DNA from 3 places in the Solidesulfovibrio carbinoliphilus subsp. oakridgensis genome. Region 3 is predicted to be linked to each of the others. Evidence: predicted binding sites of a transcription regulator. Region 3 holds the regulator's gene; each other region holds the start of a gene.
What was found. The regulator sigma-54, encoded in region 3, starts transcription at its own class of promoters, with help from an activator protein. The targets are predictions, from matches to a motif close to CTGGCACGGNNNNTGCTT.
Positions count from the first base shown of each region.

Region 1: fliJ (flagellar export protein FliJ) is a predicted target of sigma-54. The motif match lies at 4,029-4,046, and genes of this name have one in related genera.
Region 2: DFW101_RS15815 (protoporphyrinogen/coproporphyrinogen oxidase) is a predicted target of sigma-54. The motif match lies at 2,509-2,526, and genes of this name have one in related genera.

Region 1 covers NZ_CM001368.1:3,321,579-3,328,172, reverse strand. The annotation lists gene DFW101_RS14525 (branched-chain amino acid ABC transporter permease) at 1-56, shown strand, start outside; gene DFW101_RS14520 (branched-chain amino acid ABC transporter permease) at 53-1,024, shown strand; gene DFW101_RS14515 (ABC transporter ATP-binding protein) at 1,014-1,790, shown strand; gene DFW101_RS14510 (ABC transporter ATP-binding protein) at 1,808-2,527, shown strand; gene DFW101_RS14505 (phenylacetate--CoA ligase family protein) at 2,646-3,953, shown strand; gene fliJ (flagellar export protein FliJ) at 4,102-4,545, shown strand; gene DFW101_RS14495 (MotE family protein) at 4,466-5,215, shown strand; gene truA (tRNA pseudouridine(38-40) synthase TruA) at 5,283-6,095, shown strand; gene DFW101_RS14485 (hypothetical protein) at 6,040-6,594, shown strand, end outside.
Region 2 covers NZ_CM001368.1:3,623,582-3,630,175, forward strand. The annotation lists gene DFW101_RS15810 (M24 family metallopeptidase) at 1-970, opposite strand, end outside; gene DFW101_RS15815 (protoporphyrinogen/coproporphyrinogen oxidase) at 1,101-2,480, opposite strand; gene DFW101_RS15820 (RNA recognition motif domain-containing protein) at 2,597-2,875, opposite strand; gene DFW101_RS15825 (tetratricopeptide repeat protein) at 3,402-4,172, shown strand; gene purU (formyltetrahydrofolate deformylase) at 4,347-5,204, opposite strand; gene ald (alanine dehydrogenase) at 5,437-6,543, shown strand.
Region 3 covers NZ_CM001368.1:1,045,211-1,051,804, forward strand. The annotation lists gene DFW101_RS04660 (PTS sugar transporter subunit IIB) at 1-63, opposite strand, end outside; gene DFW101_RS04665 (PTS sugar transporter subunit IIA) at 67-507, opposite strand; gene rapZ (RNase adapter RapZ) at 812-1,699, opposite strand; gene DFW101_RS04675 (PTS sugar transporter subunit IIA) at 1,788-2,240, opposite strand; gene hpf (ribosome hibernation-promoting factor, HPF/YfiA family) at 2,241-2,789, opposite strand; gene rpoN (RNA polymerase factor sigma-54) at 2,841-4,277, opposite strand; gene DFW101_RS04690 (KdsC family phosphatase) at 4,395-4,937, opposite strand; gene DFW101_RS04695 (CTP synthase) at 5,103-6,594, opposite strand, start outside.

The sequences.
Region 1 (6,594 bases), 1.8 Mb from region 3:
TCCTTTTCGTCAAACCGTCGGGCCTTTTCGGCAAGGCCGGGGTGGAGCGGGTATGACGCGACCGTTTCTGGGCCGCAATTCCATCCAGGCGGCGTTTTTCCTGGCGCTGCTCCTGGGCCTGCCCTATGCCCTGCCCAACGAGTATTATCTCAGCATCTGCATCCTCGGCTGCCTTTCCGCCGTCATCGCCGTGGGCCTCAACCTGCTCATGGGCTACGCCGGCCAGATCTCGCTCGGCCACGCCGCTTTTTACGGCATCGGGGCCTACGTGACGGCCATCGCCACCACGCGCCTTGGGCTGCCCATTCCCGTCGGCATGGGTCTTGGCGTGGGACTGGCCGCCCTGGTCGCCTGGATCGTGGCCGCCCCGACGCTCAAGCTCAAGGGCCACTATCTGGCCATGGCCACCCTCGGTTTCGGCATCATCGTCTCCATCGTCTTCAACGAGGCCGTGGACTGGACCGGCGGCCCTTCGGGCTACGTCGGCATTCCGCGCCTGGCCCTTTTCGGCTATTCCTTCGACTCCGACCACAGCTACTACAACCTCATGGCCGTGGTCCTGGCCCTGGTGGTGCTCGGGGCCCTGAACCTCATGAAGTCCCGCACCGGCCGGGCCCTTCGCGCCCTGCACGTCAGCGAAAAGGCGGCCGCCAGCCTTGGCGTGGACATCAGTGCCCACAAGCGGTTCGTCTTTGTCCTGTCCGCCGCCCTGGCCGGGCTGGCCGGGGTGCTCTACGCCCACTACCTGTCGTTCATTGCCCCGGCCTCCTTTGGTTTCACCTTCTCGGTCCAACTCGTGGTCATGGTGGTGCTCGGCGGCATGGCCAGCGTCTGGGGGTCGGTGGCCGGCGCGTTTTTCCTGACCATCCTGCCGGAAGCCCTGCGCGAGTTCGAGGACATCGACATCCTGGTCTACGGGGCCATCCTGGTCGCCACCATCATGTTCCTGCCCGACGGCCTGGCCGGCGGCGCGGGACGCCTGTTGCGCAAGCTGCGCCGCCCGGGGGGCCGCCATGACGGCTGACACCCCGCTCCTCGACGTCGCGGCCGCCACCGTCCGTTTCGGCGGCATCCACGCCCTGACCGAGGCCGATTTCAGCATCCGGCCTGGGACGGTCACCTCGCTCATCGGCCCAAACGGCGCCGGCAAGACCACTATGCTGAACGCCATCACCGGCATGGTCGCCCTGACCTCCGGCCACATCCGCCTCGCCGGCCAGGACATCGGCACCCTGCCGCCCCACCAGCGGGCCGCCGCCGGGGTGGTCCGGACCTTTCAGAACCTCGAGGTTTTCACCTCCATGACCGTGCTCGAAAACGTCATGGCCGGCCGCCACGCCCTGACCCGCTATTCCACGGCCGCGAGCCTGCTGCGCACCCCGGGCTTTCGCCGGGCCGAGCGGGTCTGCCGCGAGGAGGCCCTGGCCCGGCTCGACTTCGTGGGCCTGGCCGACGAGCGCGACACGCCGGCCGGCGAGCTGCCCTACGGCCGGCAGCGGCTCCTCGAAATGGCCCGGGCCCTGGCCGCCGAACCGAAGCTGCTGCTCCTCGACGAACCGGCCGCCGGCCTCAATTCCAAGGAGACGGCCCGGCTCGGCGACCTCATCGCCGCCGTCCGCGACAGGCTCCACGTCACCGTCGGCCTCGTCGAGCACGACATGGACCTCGTCATGAACGTCAGCGACCACATCACCGTGCTCCACTTCGGCCATCCCCTGGCCTCGGGCACGCCCGAGGAAGTGCAGGCCAACGACGAGGTCGTGAAGGCCTATCTGGGCGAGGACGAGTAGGCGGAGGCACCCGAATTATGCTGACCTTACGCAACGTCGATATCCACTACGGCCGGGTGCACGCGGTGCGGCGGGTGTCCCTGCACGTGGCCCCTGGCGAGATCGTGGCCCTGATCGGGGCCAACGGCGCGGGCAAGACCACGCTCCTGTCCGCCATTTCCGGCGTCCAGCGGGTGTCCGGGGGCGAGGTCGTGTTCGACGGCCGGGCCATTGCCGGGGAAAAGCCCGAGAAGATCGTGCGCCTGGGCCTGTCCCAGGTGCCGGAGCGGCGGCTGGTCTTTGGGCCCCTGTCCGTGGAGGACAACCTGCTCCTGGGCGCGTATACCCGGTTTAGGCGGCGCCAGGTCGCGGCCGACATGGAAGAGGTCTACGCCATGTTCCCGGTGCTCTTTGACCGCCGCCAGCAGCAGGCGGCGGCGCTCTCCGGCGGCGAGCAGCAGATGCTGGCCATCGGCCGGGCCCTCATGGCCCGGCCCCGGTGCCTGCTTCTGGACGAGCCGGGCATGGGGCTGGCCCCCCAGGTCTGCAAGGAGATTTTCCGCCATGTCGTGGCCTTGCGCCGCGAAAAGGGGCTGACCGTCCTTTTGGTCGAGCAGAACGCCAAGAGCGCCCTGGCCGTGGCCGACCGGGGCTACGTGCTGGAGACCGGCCGGGTGCTCCTGTCCGGAACGGCTGAGGAACTGCTCGCCAACCGCGACGTCCGCCGCGCCTACCTCGGCCGCGAGAAGGACGTGTGATCCTTTCCCCCCTTCCAGGGGGTCCGGGGGGGATGATCCCCCCCGGCGGAGAGGTCCAGGAGAGGCAGAGCCTCTCCTGGCCGCCGGAGGCATCTTCTTTCCCCCAAAGGACCTGACCATGCGCGAATGTTTCGAGCCGCAATTCGAGGCCATGGACCGGGGCGATCTGGCCCAGCTGCAGTTGGAGCGGTTGCAGGCCACGCTCAATCGCGTGGCCCGAAACGTGCCTCTCTACCGCCGCCGGTTCGCCGAGCAGGGCATCGACCCGGACACCTTCGCCGATCTGGCCGATGTCCGCCACCTGCCCTTCACCACCAAGGCCGACCTGCGCGAGGCCTACCCGTACGGCCTTTTCGCCGTGCCCCTTCGTGAGGTGGTCAGGCTCCACGCCTCGTCCGGCACCTCGGGCAAGCCGGTGGTGGCCGGCTACACCCGAAACGACATCAAAACCTGGTCGCGGCTGGTGGCCCGGGTCCTGGTCGCGGCCGGAGCCGGCCAGGACGACGTGGTGCAGATCGCGCTCGGCTACGGGCTTTTCACCGGCGGCATGGGCTTCCACTACGGGGCCGAGACCGTGGGCGCGGCCGTCATCCCGGCCAGTAGCGGCGGCACGCGCCGGCAGGTGGCCATCATGCAGGACTACCGGACCTCGGTCTTCGTGGCCACGCCGAGCTACGCCCTGCACCTGGCCGAGACGCTGTGCGCCATGGACGTCAACGTCAATTCGCTTTCCCTGCGCTACGGCCTGTTCGGGGCCGAGACCTGGACCGAGGCCATGCGCGCGGCCATAGAGGACCGCCTGAAGCTCACGGCCACCGACAACTACGGCCTCTCCGAAATCATGGGCCCGGGCGTGGCCGGCGAGTGCCTGGAGCAGGCCGGCATGCATGTGAGCGAGGACCATTTTCTGATCGAGATCGTGGACCCGGCCACGGGCGAGCGCCTTCCCGACGGCGAGGAGGGGGAGCTGGTCGTCACCACGCTGACCAAGGAAGCCTTTCCCATGATCCGCTTCCGCACCGGCGACATCACCCGCATCCTGCCCGGCCCCTGCCCCTGCGGCCGCACCATGCGCCGTATCGGCCGCATCGTCGGCCGCACGGACGACATGCTCATTATACGGGGAGTGAACGTTTTCCCGTCCCGGGTCGAGGCGCTCCTCCTTGAAGTCGAGGGCACCACCCCCAACTACCGCATCGTGCTCCACCGCCGGGGAGCGCTCGACGAGGCCCTGCTCGAAGTCGAGCCTACCGAGGCCCTTCTTTTTGACCGGGTGTCCGAGCATCAGGCGCTTCTGGAAAAGCTCGAACGCCGGCTGGCCTCCGAACTCGGCGTCGGCATCGGCGTGCGCCTGGTCGAGCCCGGCAGCCTCGCCCGGGGCCAGGAAGGCAAGACCATCCGCGTCGTGGACCGCCGGGGACTGTAGCGGGAGGGGAAGAGAGAGGATGCCTCCGGCGGCCGGGGGGAATCATTCCCCCCGGACCCCCCGAAAGGGAGAAAGGTGGCCCGGGTTTTGCTTCGAGGACCACCACCGACGGAAAACTGGCGCGGCGCGCCGCAGGTAGAAGGCACTCATGGCAAAGCCGTTTCGTTTCAATCTCGAGCGCGTCCTGGACATTCGGGCCCAGCTTGAGGAGCGGGCCAGGATGGAGCTCGGCAAGGCCATTGCCGCCCACCAGCTCCAGGCCCGGGAAGTGGCCCGGCTGGAAAACGAGCTGGCCTCCCGCGACGCCTCCATGACCCAGAAAAAGAACCCCGCGCCCCTGGATTTCTACCTCTGGCGGGCCTACCGGGAGCGGCTGGTGTTCGACATCCGGGCCGGCCACGCGAAGCTCGACGAACTGGCCGAGGTTCGCGAACGGTGCCGGGTGCTGGCGGTCTCGCGCTCCAAGGACAGAAAGCTCCTCGACAAACTCAAAACCAACAAGGCCAGACGCCATGCCCTCGAAGAAAACATCGCCGAGCAAAAGGAAAACGACGAAATGGCTTCGGTCCGCTACGTTCCGCCGGTCGTCTGACGCCCCTTCGCGCTGGCTTCTGGCCCTGGAGCGGCTGGGCGCGAAAATCGCCCCGCGCGCCACCAAGGTCCTTGGCGTCTTTGTCATGATCGCGGCCCTGAAGCTCGGCATCCTGGTCTTCATGGGCCTCGACCTGTTGCTGCCCGATCCGCCGGCGCCGAGCGTGGCCCGGTTCGTACCAGCACCCCTCCCCGGCCCGACTCCGGCCCTGGCCCAGCAGGCTCCGGCCGCGCCCCAGCCGGCCGCCCCGGCTCCGGCCGCCAAGACGGCCGCCGCCACGCCCGACGCCCAGGCCCTGCTCAAGCGCCAGGACGAACTGGACCAGCGGGAGCAGGCCTTAAACACCCTGCAAGCCGACCTGAGCGCCCGCGTCGCCAAGCTCAAGGAGATGGAAACCAGTATCAAGGCCATGTTGGAAGAGGCCAAGGGCGTCAAGGACCAGAAGCTCAAGCACCTGATCGACGTCTATTCCAACATGAACGCCAAGCAGGCGGCCAAGGTCCTGGAGACCCTGGACAACAACATCGCAGTCAAAATTCTGGCAGGCATGCGCGGCCGTGGCGCCGGCGAGGTGCTGAACAACATGGAAGCCAAGAAGGCGGCCGGCCTGACCGAGATGCTGACCAAGATGCAGCTGCCGCCCACGGACGGCGCGCCGGAGGAGATGTAGTGGCGGCAAATCGTCGACCGGTCCGCCGCGTCCCGGCCCTGGCCGGCGAACCCGCCGCCTCCCGCCCATGCCGCGCCTGCGCCTGACGCTCGCCTACGACGGCACGGCCTTTGCCGGCTGGCAGCTCCAGGCCCCGGGCCGGGGGCGCACGGTCCAGGGCTGCCTGGAAGAGGCGTTGGCCACCCTGTGCGGGGAGCCGGTCCGGATCTTCGGCGCGGGCCGCACCGACTCCGGGGTCCACGCCATGGCCCAGGTGGCCCATGTCGACGTGCCGGAAGGGCGGGCCGCCATCCCCTGGCAAAAGGCGCTCAACGCCCTGCTTCCGGCCGACATGTCCGTGGCCGGGGCCGAGCTTGTGCCAGACGGGTTCCACGCCCGGTTCTGCGCCACGGGCAAGGTCTACCACTACACGCTGTGGACCGAACCGGGCCATGTCCTGCCCTGGCGGCGGCCCTACGTCTGGGATGTCGGCCGTTACGGCCGGCTCGACGTGGCGGCCATGGACGCCTGCGCCGCCTGTTTCGCCGGCTTCCACGATTTCGCCGCCTTCCAGAACGCCGGCTCGGACGTCAAAACCACGACGCGGCTGGTCCACGGCGTCACGCGCCTTGCGACAGGGGGCCCGGAGATGGTCTGGCGGTTTCACGCCGAGGGATTTCTCAAGCAGATGGTGCGAAACCTGATGGGCGCGCTGGTGGCCGTGGGGCGCGGTAAAGTTTCTCCCGAAGACATCCGATCCGTACTGACGCAGGGGCAGAGAAGGCTTGCGCCGCAGACCGCGCCGGCAAGCGGCCTTTGCCTCGTCGTCGTGGAGTACGGGGAACATGGCCGGGGGCATAAGCGACATCTACTTCACCAGCCTGAGGCTGGCCAAGGGTGAGACGGTCGCCGAGGCCGCGCCCGTTCCGCTGGCCCGGGCCCCGGGCATCACGGTCGGCGGGGGAGACGCCCCGCCGGGAAACCAGGCCGCCGTCGATGGCCTGACCGCCGGCCTGGCCTCGCGGCTTGGCCGCTTCGAAAACGCCCTGTCCCGCTTCGCCTGGCCGGCCGGGAACACTCCCTGGTCCGCGGCCCGGCTGGTGGTCGCCAGTCCCGGGCTCGACGCAAGCGTGTCCGGCGTGGCCCTGCCTTCGGGCCAGGCCGTCAATCCCTTCAAATTCTTCTCCAACGGCAAAAGCGCCCTGGCCGCCTCGGGCATCCCGGCCGGAGACTACGCCTTGCGCCTGGACCAGGGGCCGTCCGCCGGCACATTTTCCGTCACCGTCGGCGCCAGGGACACCTGGGGGCAGGTGCTTGGCAAGGTGGCCGAGGCCGTCAACGATTCCGCCAACCTGAGCGTGCGGGCCGACGTCACGCGCCAGCAAAAGCCTTTCACCCTG
Region 2 (6,594 bases), 1.5 Mb from region 3:
TGCCGGGGGCAAGCGTCCCGTCGGCGGCCGGATTGAGGCTTGGGCCCTCGTGGGTCTCGAGGCCCACGCCGTGGCCGAGGGAGTGGGTGAAATGCGCGGCCACGCCTTCGGCCTCGAAGACCTGTCGGGCCAGGGCGTGGGCGGCACGAAACGGCAGGCCCGGGCGCAGGCCGGCCAGGGCCGCGGCTTGGGCCCGCTTGACCCGGTCGAGCATGGTCAGGAACCGGTCCGGCGGATTTTTCCCCACCCAGACCGTGCGGGTCTGGTCCGAGCAGTAGTCGTCGCGCCGGCCGCCGACATCGACCAGGACCAGGCAGCCGTCGGTGATGACCGTCCGGCCCGGGATGGCGTGGGGCAGGGCCGCGTTGGCGTCGACGGCCACGATGGGGGCGAAGGCCAGCTCGCTGGCCCCGAACTCCCGGAAGAGCTTTTCGATCTCCCAGGCCGCCTCGGCCTCGGTCCGGCCGGGCACGAGCACGTCCGGCAGGCGCTCCATGACCGCGTGGTTGACCGCGGCCGAGCGGCGCATGCGCTCGATCTCGGCCGCGTCCTTGATGAGCCGCAGGGGCTCCACGGCCTGCCGGACCGGGGTCAGGCCGATGTGGGCCGACAGGTGGGCGTGGGTTTCGAAGGGCATGGACGCGGCCTCGAAGGCCAGATGGACGAGGCCCCGTTCCCGGAGAAAATCGGCGATGGTGGCGAACCGGCCGCTGCCGTAGATGCAAAGGTCGGCCTCGGGCCACAGGCGAAGGGCCGCGTCGCGGTAGCGGGAGTCGGTGAAAAGGGCGTCCCGGCCGTTTTCCGCCACGACGAGGCAGCCGGCCGATTCGTTGCACTGGGGATCGTGCAGCTCGAAGCCGGAAAGATAGAACCGGTTGGCCGCGTGGGTGACGAGGAGGGCCTGGTGGCCCATCGCCGAAAGCCGCTGCCGCAGCCGGTCGCGCCGGGCTGCGAAAATGTCCTGGTCCATGGTCGTGGTCACGATGTCCGCCCGCTCCTTGTCCGTTCCGGCGTTTGGTTCCCTGGGTCGGGCAGTGCCGCCCATGGCCGGTGGTGTTTCAGATCGGGCGGCGTCCGTCAACCGGCCGGCCCCGGCCGGGTCACAGGGTGTAGACCGTTTCCCGCGAGCCGGCCACCATCCGGTCGGCCCACTCCACGCCCTGCATGAGCGAATGGTCCATGTTGCCGACCTCGTACTTCCAGCCGCCGAACCGGCCCCGGGAAAAGATGCCCATGGCCTCCAGGGCCGGCTGGATGAGGCCGAGGGCGGCGTCGCGTTCCAGGCAGGGGATGGGGTAGGCGTAGTCCACGGCCATCTCCCAGGTGGAAACCAGCCGGCCGGCGTCGTCCGGGGCGGTCAGCGTGGTGGCGGCCAGGCCGGCCACGGTCCGGTCGAGGAGGGTGGCCGGGTCCTCGGGCTTGTAGCCGGAAAAGCTGGTCTCGGTCATGAGGGCCCGAAGCCTTGGCCGCATGCCGTCCGGGTCCGGGGTATTGAAGGGCGAGTAGTTGTGGAAGTTGGTCACCCGGTAAAAGGGGCAGTCGCTCTCCGGGAAATACATCCAGCACCGGGAGTCGGGCGGGGCCCCGTCGAAGCCGAGGCCGTGGATGAAGGCACCGTTGTGCTTGAGGCGGCCCGCCGCTTCGATAAGGGCCGGGGGGGCCCCGACGAGCTGGTCGGCCACCAGCCGGTCCAGGGGCCCGGTCGAGAGGAGCCGGCCGTAGGTGATGGTCTCCCCCGAGGCGGTGCACACGGTTTTGGCGGCCGGGTCGATGGAGACGACGGCCGCGCCGAGGCGGATGCGGTCGGCGAACCGGGCGGCCAGGCGGCGGAAGATCTCGCCCGTGCCGCCGCGAAGCGGAAAGGAGAAGGTGTTATTGGGGCCCCAGGCCACGTCGTCCGCGCCGAAGATGATGTTCTTGATCACCCGGCCGGCATCGACCACGGACACCCGCTCGCCGATCCAGCGGTGGGACATGGCCTCGGCCGGGTGGGCCCAGACCTTGAAATTGTAGGGCACCATGAAGAGCCGGGCGATGCCCGGGCCGAACACCCGGTCGATCCAGGCCCGGAAGTGGGCCGGCGCGTCCGGATGGACCCCGGCGGCGGCGTCGCGGCCGGCGGCCAGCAGGCCCTCCACGCACTCCCAGGCCAGCTCGGGGGGCAGGCGGCGGATGTTGTTCTGGAAGGGGTAGGGCACGAAGGTGCCGGCCACCCGGATCCAGGACTCGCGCTGGTGGCGCAGGACCGCCTCGCCCAAAAGCTCGTCCAAAAGCCGGTCGAAGAGGCCGTAGTGGGAAAAGACCACGTGGCCGCCCACGTCCCAGGTGAACCCGGCCCGGTCGGTGAAGCTGGCGGCCAGGCCGCCGACGTGGGCGTGGCGCTCGAGGACCAGGAAGTCGTTTTCGCCGTGCCCGGCCAGCCGCCAGGCCGCGCCAAGGCCGGTCGGCCCGGCGCCGATGATCAGAAATTTGACGTGCATGCATGCCTCCGCAGGGATCGGGAAGAAGAAGCAAGATATAGGCCAGTCGCGGAGAAAAAAAGTCCCGGGGCCGCCTGGAAAAGGCGGCCCCGGGGGAAAGACGGTTCGGGGGCGGTCTACCAGGCCTGGCGGCGGGGAGGCCGGGCCTCGCGGGGCTTGGCCTCGTTGACCTTGAGGTTGCGGCCCTCGAAATCGGCCCCGTCCAGGGACTTGATGGCCTCGTCGGCGGCGGCGTCGTCGTCCATCTCCACGAATCCGAAGCCGCGCGGTTTGCCGGTTTCGCGGTCGGAGATCAGTTTGACGGATTGGACTTCGCCATAGCGGGCGAACAGGTCGCGCACGCTGTCCTCTGTGGTGCGGAAAGGCAGGTTGCCAACGTAGATGTTCTTGGACATGAGACACGGACTCCCAAGCGGTTGACGTCAGTGCGAACACGAAGCGTCTACGGAGGTCCGTCGGACAACAAACCGCCGGCTACGCTCCTTCCCAGGACGATTCCATCGGCCGTGCGGCCGGAATGGCCCGATAGTTGGAGTGCATCCGTCGGTTTTGGCATCGAGGCGGTGTAAAACGGTCGGCGCGCACTCTCTTGCAACTCCAGAGGCGAGTCGTTCGCGAAAGTCCGCAGGCGCCGTTCCGTTCCAGGCGCGGGAAGCCTTGCGGCTTTGGCGAAGATGCAAAAAAATAGCGAAACCCCGATAGGCTGGCAAGGGAAAAATGTTCCTTTCCCGTGTTTCAACCTGGAATGCTTACCGGTCTTCCGGAATATTCCGGCCATGGCCCGGCCGTGTCCCGGCTGTGATGGCGGCCGGCGGGACGATGCGGCCCGGGTGCCCGGGCCGGGGTGCGTTTGGCGGCCAAAAGTGGTACAAGGCGTGGCCGCTGCAAAGGCCCGGGCGCGGCAGGGGATGGAGGAAGGTCATGGCGCAGACGTTTCGCACCGACCGGTTCGCGGTGGCGGTTTCCCTGCGGGAGTCCTACAAGACCGGCTTTGGCGGCACCACCACGGAAAGCGAGCGGATCCTCTACTATTACGCGGAAAAAACACCCGAATCCGGCATCCAGGTCCAGGCCCTGAACGCCAACAGCGTGCCAAGCGGCGAGAAGACCGTGGTGGCGGAGGCGGAATTTTTCGAGCGTTACAAGCCCGAGCCGCTCATCTATTACAATCAGGTCAAGCCCCGGATGGAGGCGATGCTGGCCGAGCTGGCCAAGGGGGAGAAGCATCTGGAGGCCGGGCGCACGGACAAGGCCGAGGCCGCGTTCGGGAAGGCGCTCGCCTACGACGCCGAGAACCTGCGGGCCATCTTTGGCCTTGGTAACGCCTATCTCACGGCCGGCAAGATGGAGGAGGCCCGGGAGATCTTCGAGAAGATCATGTCCCTGGACCTGGCCTTCGGTCCGGAGAACAAGTTTCTCTTCAACGAGTTCGGCATCCGCATGCGCAAGCACGGGCTCCTCGACATGGCCCGGGCCTACTACGAAAAGGCCCTGGCCGCCTCCGAGGCCGACGAGAACCTGCACTTCAACCTCGGCCGCATCCACTTCGAGAGGGGGAATTTCGCCGAGGCCGTGGTCGAGGCCGACCGGTGCCTGGCGATAAACCCGGGCTTCATCATCGCCGCCAAGCTCAAGCGGGCGGCCGAAAAGGCGGCCAGGGCGGCCCCGGCCCCGCCGGCCGACCCGGCCTGACCGCCGGGCGCCGCCGCATCGAGCGCGGGCAGTCGCGGCAGACCGGCGCCGGCAACGCTCTTCCGGACATCCGGGCGGTCCGTCCCCTCTGCGGGATTCCAAAGGGCGCCAGCCCTTTGGCCGCCGGAGGCTTCCCTTTCGCTCCTGGCCCCCGCTCGCCCGGCCCTTGTGCGGCTAGCGGAACACCACGGTCTTGTTGCCGAACACGATCACCCGGTCCTCCAGGTGCCATTTGACGGCCCGGGCCAGGACGTTGCGTTCGAGATCGCTGCCTGTGGCCTTGAGGTCGGCCACGGAAAAGCGGTGCGTCACCCGCGCCGTGTCCTGCTCGATGATCGGGCCGGCGTCGAGTTCGGCCGTGACGTAGTGGGCCGTGGCCCCGATCAGCTTGACCCCCTTTTCGTGGGCCTGGCGGTAGGGATCGGCCCCGACGAAGGCCGGCAAAAACGAGTGGTGGATGTTTATCACCCGGTGCTCGTAGGGCCGCAGGAAATCCCCGGACAGGATCCGCATGTACCGGGCCAGGACGATGAGGTCCGTATTGTCGCCCAAAAGCTCGGCCATCTTGGCCTCGGCCTCGGCCATGCCCCCGTCCCCCACCGGCACCGCATGAAACGGCACGCCGAAGCCCTCGACGCTGGCCCGCAGGTCCTCATGGTTGCTGACCACCATGGCGATGTCGCAGGGCAGCTCTTTGCGGGCGAACCGCCACAAGAGCTCCATCAGGCAGTGGTCGTGGCGCGACACGAACAGCGCCGCCCGCTTGGGCTCGTCGGAATACGACAGCCGCCAGTCCATGGAGAACCGGCCCCCGACCACTTCGCCGAAAGCCGCCTCCAGGGCGCTGCGGGAAACATCCATATAGGGCGTGTAGAACTCCAGGCGCAGGAAGAACGTTCCGCCCTCGGGGTCGGTGGAATGCTGGTCCAGATCGATGATGTTGGCGCCGTGGGTATAGAGAAACGTGGTCACGGCCGAGACGATGCCGGGCCGGTCGGGGCAGGTGATGCAGAGTCGGGCGGTTGCGACCATGGGGGTATCCTTTGTGTGGAATCGCCGTTTGCGGGAAACGACGGGGAAAAGGCCATAACCCAGAACGGTTTTTGACGCCAACCCGGTCCCGCCAAATATTATTCGGACAATATTGTCATTTTCCGCAAAATCATTTACGTTGGACCCACCTTTCCGAGCGCGCCCCCGCTTCGAGCGCGCCTTGGCCGAAGGGAAGCCCAACTTTAGAAATCGTTCCCAACGAGGTGCGCTCATGATCATTGGTATCCCCAAGGAAATCAAAACGCTGGAAAATCGTGTCGCCATGACCCCGGGGGCGGTCGCGTCGCTGGCCCGCCGGGGGCACACTGTGCTGGTCGAGGCCGGCGCGGGCCTGGGATCTGGCCTGTCCGACGAGCAGTACGCCGCGGCCGGGGCCAAAATGGTCGATGCGGCCGGGGCCTGGGGCGCGGACATGGTGATCAAAGTCAAGGAACCGATTGCCAGCGAGTACCAGTACCTGCGAAAGGGCCTGCTTCTTTTCACCTATTTGCACCTGGCCGCCGACCGGCCGCTGACCGACGCGCTGCTGGCTTCGGGCACCACCGGCGTGGCCTACGAAACCGTGCAGCTCCCGGACGGCACCCTGCCGCTCTTGGTGCCCATGAGCGAAGTGGCCGGCCGCATGGCGCCCCAGGTCGGGGCCCACGCCCTGGAAAAGTCCCAGGGCGGCCGGGGCGTGCTCCTTGGCGGCGTGCCGGGCGTGCCGCAAGCCTCGGTGGTGGTGGTCGGCGCCGGCGTGGTCGGGTCCAACGCCTGCAAGCTGGCCGTCGGCATGGGCGCCCAGGTGACGGTCCTGGACGTCAACCACGCCCGCCTCCAGTACCTGGACGACATCTACCAGGGCCGCATCGTGACCATGGCCAGTAACGAGGCCAATATCCGCAAGGCCGTCACCTACGCCGACCTCCTGATCGGCGCGGTGCTGATTCCCGGGGCCAAGGCCCCGCATCTGGTCACCCGGGACATGCTGCCGACCATGAAGGAAGGCTCGGTCATCGTGGACGTGGCCGTGGACCAGGGCGGCTGCGTGGAGACCATCAAGGCCACCACCCACGCCGCCCCGACCTACGTCATCGACGGCGTGGTCCACTACGGCGTGGCCAACATGCCCGGCGCCGTGCCCCGCACCTCGACCTACGCGCTTTGCAACCAGACCCTGCCTTATGCCCTCAGGCTCGCGGCCAAGGGCCTGGACGCCCTGCGCGAGGACTGCTCCCTGGCCCTTGGCCTCAACACCGTTGCCGGCAAGCTGACCTTCGCCGGCGTGGCCGAGGCCTGCGACCTGCCGCTGACCGCCCTGGCCGACGCCCTGGCCTAGATTGTCCAATGATTGCGCCCGGGCGGACCGCACGCCGCCCGGGCTGGCCGA
Region 3 (6,594 bases):
AGGCAGCCAGGACTCGATGATCTGGCCGTGCACGAGCCGATTGTCCACGCGAACAAACGCCATGGGCTATCCCTCGGCCACCTTTTTGCGCAGTACCTCGCCCGCGACCACGATCCCCTGGCATCCGGCCTGCTTGGCTTCGACGGCCAGGGTTTCGAGAGCCTTGGTCCGGGAACCGAGGATCTTGATCAGCATGGGCAGGTTGACGCCGGTGAGGACTTCGAGCCGTCCGGTGCCGAGGAGCGACAGGCTCAAGTTCGTCGGGGTGCCGCCGAACATGTCGGTCAGGATAAGCACGCCCCCGCCCTGCTCGGTGTCCTTGATGGCGGCCTTGAGCGTCACCAGGGTCTCATCCACCGGATGGGTCATGTCCACGCTGACGCACCGGCAGCGCTCCTGGGGTCCCAGGATGAATTCCGCCGCCTTGAGAAGCCATGCCCCGTAATCGGTGTGGGTGACCACCACCACGCCGACCGGCGCATCCGACCGGGATTGGACATTCGTCATTGTGTATCCGTAGGCGCAGGCCCATGGCGAGCGTCACATCAGGGGTTCTTTGCCGCAACGACACTGTTGCCGGCAGTGGCTCGGCACCGGAACAGGGGCCAGGCACGCAGAACGCGCCGCACCGCTGCCGGCCGATCCGGCCTGCCCCGGGCAGCCGGAAAAAACCAAGGGCGCGCGGTGCGCCCCGGCCGTCCCGTCCCGCCGTTGCCGGGCGCCTGTAAGGCTCCGCCCGGGTCCTTCGTCCGGCTCCGCCTGGGACCCCAAGGCCGCAGCCGCGGCTTCCCCGGCTGCCGGCAACGACGCCCTAGCCGCGTTCGATATGCCGGTGTTCCAGGGAAATATTATAGCCAGCCTTGGACAGGGTGTCAAAGACGGCCTCGGCCACGGCCACGGACCGGTGCCGTCCGCCGGTGCAGCCAAAGGCGACGGTCAGGCGGTAGCGCCCTTCCTGGGCATAGAGCGGCAGCAGGTAGAGCAGGAATTCCTGAAGGCGGGAAAGAAACTCCCGGCCAGGATCCGCAGCCAGGACATAGTCGCGCACCGGGGCGTCCTTGCCGGTCTGCTCGCGCAGCTCCCGGACGAAATAAGGATTGGGCAAAAAACGCAGGTCAAAGACCATGTCCGCCTCGGAGGGAGGTCCGTACTTGAAGCCGAAACTCATGACGTGGACTTTGAGGGTGCCGCGCGTGGTACGGATCGAAGCCCACTTTTCCTGCAACTTGCGGCGCAGGTCGTGGATGGAGAAATGGGTGGTGTCGAGCACCATGTCGGCCGCTTCACGCAAGGGCGTCATGCGTTCCCGTTCCTCGAGCACGGCCTGCTCGAGGCCCCGGTTGGCGCTTTCCAGGGGATGGGGCCGGCGCGTGGTGGCATAGCGGCGGATGATTTCCTGGGTGTCGGCCTCGAAAAAGATGATCTGCGGGGCCACGTTTTTCACCTTGATCTGGGCCAGGGTCACGCCCCAGTCCGTATCGAGGTCGGCTTGCCGCACATCCATGCCAAGCGCCAGGCCCTTGTAGCGCTGGCCGCCCTTTTCGTCGAAAAGATTGATGAGCTTTGGCACGAGCCCGACCGGCAGGCCGTCCACGCAAAAAAAGCCCAGGTCTTCGAACACCCGCAGGCCGGTGCTCTTGCCCGAGCCGGACAGCCCCGTCAAAATGACGATTTTCAGTTCCGTCGGCGTTTCTTCCATGGTGTCTTTGCCCCCCGCCCTCAAGCTCTAACCGATTCCTTGCGCGCTTGTGTGACGGCAAGCGCGCAAGGAGACGGTGCTACGCGTTTCAGGCGGCGGCGGTCAGAACCTGCCACAGGGCCGCGTCGTTTTCGGCGCTCAAAAAGGCGTGCCGAAACGATTCGTCGGAGAGGAGCCGTGAGATGTGGGCCAGGATGCGCAGGTGCAGGCCCGCCACGTGCTCCGGCGCAAGGACGAGAAAAAAGATGCGGCAGGGTTTGAAATCCAGCGCATCGAAGTTGACGCCCTTGAGGCTCCTGCCGACCGCGATGACGATCTTTTCGAGGCTCTCCATCTTGCCGTGGGGGATGGCCACGGTGTCGCCGATGCCGGTCGTGCCGAGGCTTTCCCGGTCAAGGAGCACCTGATGGGCCCGTTTGGCGTCAAAACCCGGCAGGCCGGCCGCAATTTTGGCGACCAGCTCGGCCAGCACTTCGGACTTGGACTCGGCCGCGAGCTCCCCGATCACGAATTCGGGCTGGAGATAGTCCTCGAGACGCATCTACACACCCGTTCCAGGATCGATCAGGCCGAAGTCGCCGTTGCGCAGACGGTAGATGACGTTGGGCCGTTCGGTTTCCGAATTGATGAACACCAGGAATTCGTGCTTGATGGTCCCAAGCTGCATGGCCGCCTCTTCCACGGCCATGGGCTTGGGCTCGTATTCGTTGGTCTCGACGATGGTCGGCGTGCGGGCCCCGGCGTTGTCGGCGTTGATGGTGATGACGTCCATGCGCACGGTCTCGGTCGACTGGCGGCGGCGGTCCTTTTGCTTCTCACGGAACTTCTTGGCCTGCGCTTCCACCTTGTCGAGGATCATGTCGATGGTGGAATACATGTCCTCGGACACCTCATGGGCCGAGATATGCATATTGTCGGCCACGAAGATCACGTCGGCCATCTGGCGGGTCTTTTCCACGGCCAGATTGACCTGCAGTTCGGAGGCGTCATTGGCGGAAGCATATTTGGCAAGCTTTTCCAGACGCTTGCGAGCGTAGTCGCGCAAATGGTCGGAAGGTTCGAAGTTCTTGAAATTAAAAGTGATGTTCATGAGATCCTCCAGATGGCGTGGTATTGGGCCGGGGAAGCCCGGCCCGAAGCATCAGAAAATTTCCTTGCGCTTGGACGAGGATTCAATGCCCATGGCCGTGCGGTATTTGGCCACGGTGCGCCGGGCGATGTTGATCTGCAACTCGTCTTTGAGCATATCAGCAATGGCCTCGTCGCTGATAGGCTTTTTGGCATTCTCCCCGGAAATAATCCGCTTGATCATGGCCTTGACCGATTCCGAGCCGACCGTGCCGCCGTCGTCGAGGTCAAGGGAGCTGTTGAAAAAGAACTTGAGCTCGAAAATGCCATGGGGCGTGGCCACGTACTTGTTGGACGTGATGCGGCTGACGGTCGATTCGTGCATGCTGATGTCGTCGGCCACATCCTTGAGGATCAACGGCCGCAACCGCGTGACCCCCTCCTCGAAGAATTCCCGCTGGAACTTCACGATGCTCTCAAGGACCTTGTACAGGGTCCGCTGCCGCTGGTAGAGGCTTTTCATCAGCCACATGGCCGAGCGCATCTTGTCCTGGAGATAATCCTTGTCCTTGTCGTTTTTCGGATTGATCTCCGCCATGTAGGTCGTGTTGACGTTGAGCCGCGGCATGCCCTCTTCGTTTAAAATAATCACGAATTCGCCGCCGTATTTGTACACAAAGGCGTCCGGGCTCACGAAAATGGGATCGCCCGAGCCGTAGCTGGCTCCGGGCATGGGATTGAGGGTCTGGATCAGCTCAAGGTATTCCTTGAGTTTTTCCATGGTGATATGAAATTTTTTGGCCAGCGGCTTGTAGCGTTTCTTCTCCAGGTCTTCGAGGTGGTCGCGCACAAGCTCGATGAGGATGGTGTCCTCGTAGCCGTAGACCTCGATCTGGGTGAGCAGGCATTCGCTCGGGGTCCGGGCGGCCACGCCCACGGGGTCGAACCGCTGGAGCCGGTGGAGCACGGTCTCCACTTCGGGCACCGAGGCTCCGGCCATCTGGGCCAGTTCTTCGAGGGAAGCCCGCAGGTAGCCCGAGGAATTGAGGCTGCCGACGATACTCTCCCCGATCTCCAGTTCCTTGGCCGTGAAATTCGACAGGCGCATCTGCCAGCCGAGGTGCCCTTCGAGGGAGGGTTTGGAGGCGAGCCTGGCGTCAAAGGCCATGCCCTCCTCGGGCATCTCCGACTCCCGGGATTGGGACTGGCGGCCGGTGCTGGCGAAATCGCCGAGATAGTCGTCCCATTCGGCGTTTTTGAGGAGTTCCTTTTCCATGGCCGCGTCGCTGGAATTCCCGGTCGGCCCCAGGTTGTCCTCGGCCATGGTCCGCTCCGGTTGGCGGTCCTCCTCGATCGATTCCTCCAGAAGGGGGTTTTCCAAAAGCTCCTGCTGCACGCTCTCCAGCAGCTCGAGCCGGGAGAGCTGCAGGAGTTTGATGGCTTGCTGCAGTTGGGGAGTCATCACCAGCTGCTGGGAGAGTTTGAGCTGCTGTCGCAGTTCCAGGGCCATGTCTACCGCCGTGCGAGGTCCTTTGGATGTTGGTGCGAAAAGCGGGGGCAAGGCCGACGCCCCGCCCGCTCAACAAAAAGCATGCCACAATCGAAGGATCGTGGCAATCGGCACGGCTTACCCTTCCGGGAGGAACCAGGCGTAGGCCGCTTCGAGACGGCCGCTGGCCTGAAGCAGGAACCGGATGGCCTCGCGCACCGCCCCGTGCCCGCCGGGACGGCTGGCCACCCACAGGGCCAGGTCCATGATTTCCGGCTGGGCGTCGGCCACGGCCATGGGCAGGCCGACCAGACCCATGGGGCCGGCGTCCACCCAGTCGTCGCCGAGGTAGGCGGCCTGGCCGGGGGAAAGCCCCAGCCGCCCGAGGATGCCGGTCAGGATCGGAACCTTGTGGTGGTGGCCGGGATGGTACTCGCCAATGCCCAGTTCCTTGATGCGGGCGGCCACGGCCGGACTGTCGAGGCCGCTTATGACCGCCACTTGCAAGCCCGCCATCTGGGCGGCCTTGATGCCGAGGCCGTCGTGGGCGTGAAACCGTTTGGCGATGCCGCCGTGGGCGTCGACATAGAGGCCGCCGTCGGTCAGGACGCCGTCCACGTCAAGGACGAGCAAGGCCACGTCCCTGGCCCGCGTCGCGGCCAGCTTCGCATCCTGCGCCATACCACCCGCCTCCTCGCGCCGCCCGGCCCCGGCGGGACGACCCGAGGCGACGCCGTCCGCTCATGCCGCGTTCTCGAAATCCGCGCATACGAATTTTGAGAACAACAAATTAGAATATTTATTTTTTTCTAAAAACTATGCCCCTGCTTTTCAGCGAACGTCGTGCTAGCCCTTGTACCGCTTGGCCGCCTTCACGAATTCCCGAAAGAGCGGATGCGGACGCATGGGGCTGCTCTTGAACTCCGGGTGGAACTGGCAGCCGAGGAACCACGGATGGTCCGGCAGTTCCACGATCTCGACCAGCTCGCCGTCCGGCGACAGGCCGCTTAAGACCATCCCGCCCTCTTCAAACGAGGGAGCGTAGGTCTTGTTGAATTCGTAGCGGTGGCGGTGGCGCTCGGAAATCTCCTCGGCGGCGTAGGCCGCGGCGGCCTGGGTTTCCGGCTTGACCCGGCAGGGGTAGGCTCCCAGGCGCATGGTCCCTCCCTTGTCGCTCGACGGGTCCCGGTACTCGGTCTTCTGGGTGCGGCAGTCGAACCATTCGCGCATGAGGTAGATGACCGGGTGCGGCGTGGTCAGGTCGAATTCCTCGGAATTGGCGCCGGAAAGCCCCAGGACGTTCCGGGCGTATTCGATGACCGCGCACTGCATGCCAAGGCAGATGCCGAAAAAGGGCACGCCCTTTTCCCGGGCGTATTCGATGGCCGTAATCTTGCCCTCGACCCCGCGCGAGCCGAAGCCGCCCGGCACCAGGATGCCGTCGATGCCGGCGAAGGTGGACGCCGCGTTCTGGCGGGTCACTTCCTCGGAATTGACGTACACGAACCGGATGGAGACCCCGGCCGCGATGCCGCCGTGGACAAGGGCCTCGTGCAGGCTCTTGTAGGCTTCCTTGAGGTCCACATACTTGCCGACAATGGCGATGGAAACCTGGCCTCCGGGATTTTCCGACCGGTGCAGCAGGTCGCGCCAGGCTTGCAGGTCGGCGTTTTTGGCCGGCAGGCGCAGCAGGATGGCGATCTTCTGGTCCACGCCCTCGCCGTAGAGGCGAAGCGGCAGTTCGTAGATGTTTTTGACGTCCACGGCGGTAAAGACCGCGTCCGCGTCCACGTCGCAGAAAAGGGCGATCTTTTCCTTGATGTCGCGCCCAAGCTCCACTTCGCTGCGGCAGATGATGATGTCGGGTTGGATGCCGATGGACCGCAGTTCCTTGACGCTGTGCTGGGTGGGCTTGGTTTTGACCTCGCCGGCCACGCGCAGGTAGGGCACGAGGGTCAAGTGGATGTACAGGGCGTTTTCCTTGCCAAGTTCCATGCGCAGCTGGCGGATGGCCTCCAGGAACGGCTGGCCCTCGATGTCGCCCACCGTGCCGCCGATCTCGATGATGGCCACGTCCTCGTCGCCGGCGACGCCGAGGATCGACCGCTTGATCTCGTCGGTGATGTGCGGGATCACCTGGACCGTGCCGCCGAGGTAGTCGCCCCGGCGTTCCTTCTGGATGACGCTGAAATAGACCCGGCCCGAGGTGAAGTTGTTGTTCTGGCTCATGGGCACGCCGAGGTAGCGCTCGTAGTGGCCGAGGTCGAGGTCGGTCTCGGCCCCGTCGTCGGTGACGTAGACCTCGCCATGCTGGAAGGGGTTCATGGTGCCGGGATCG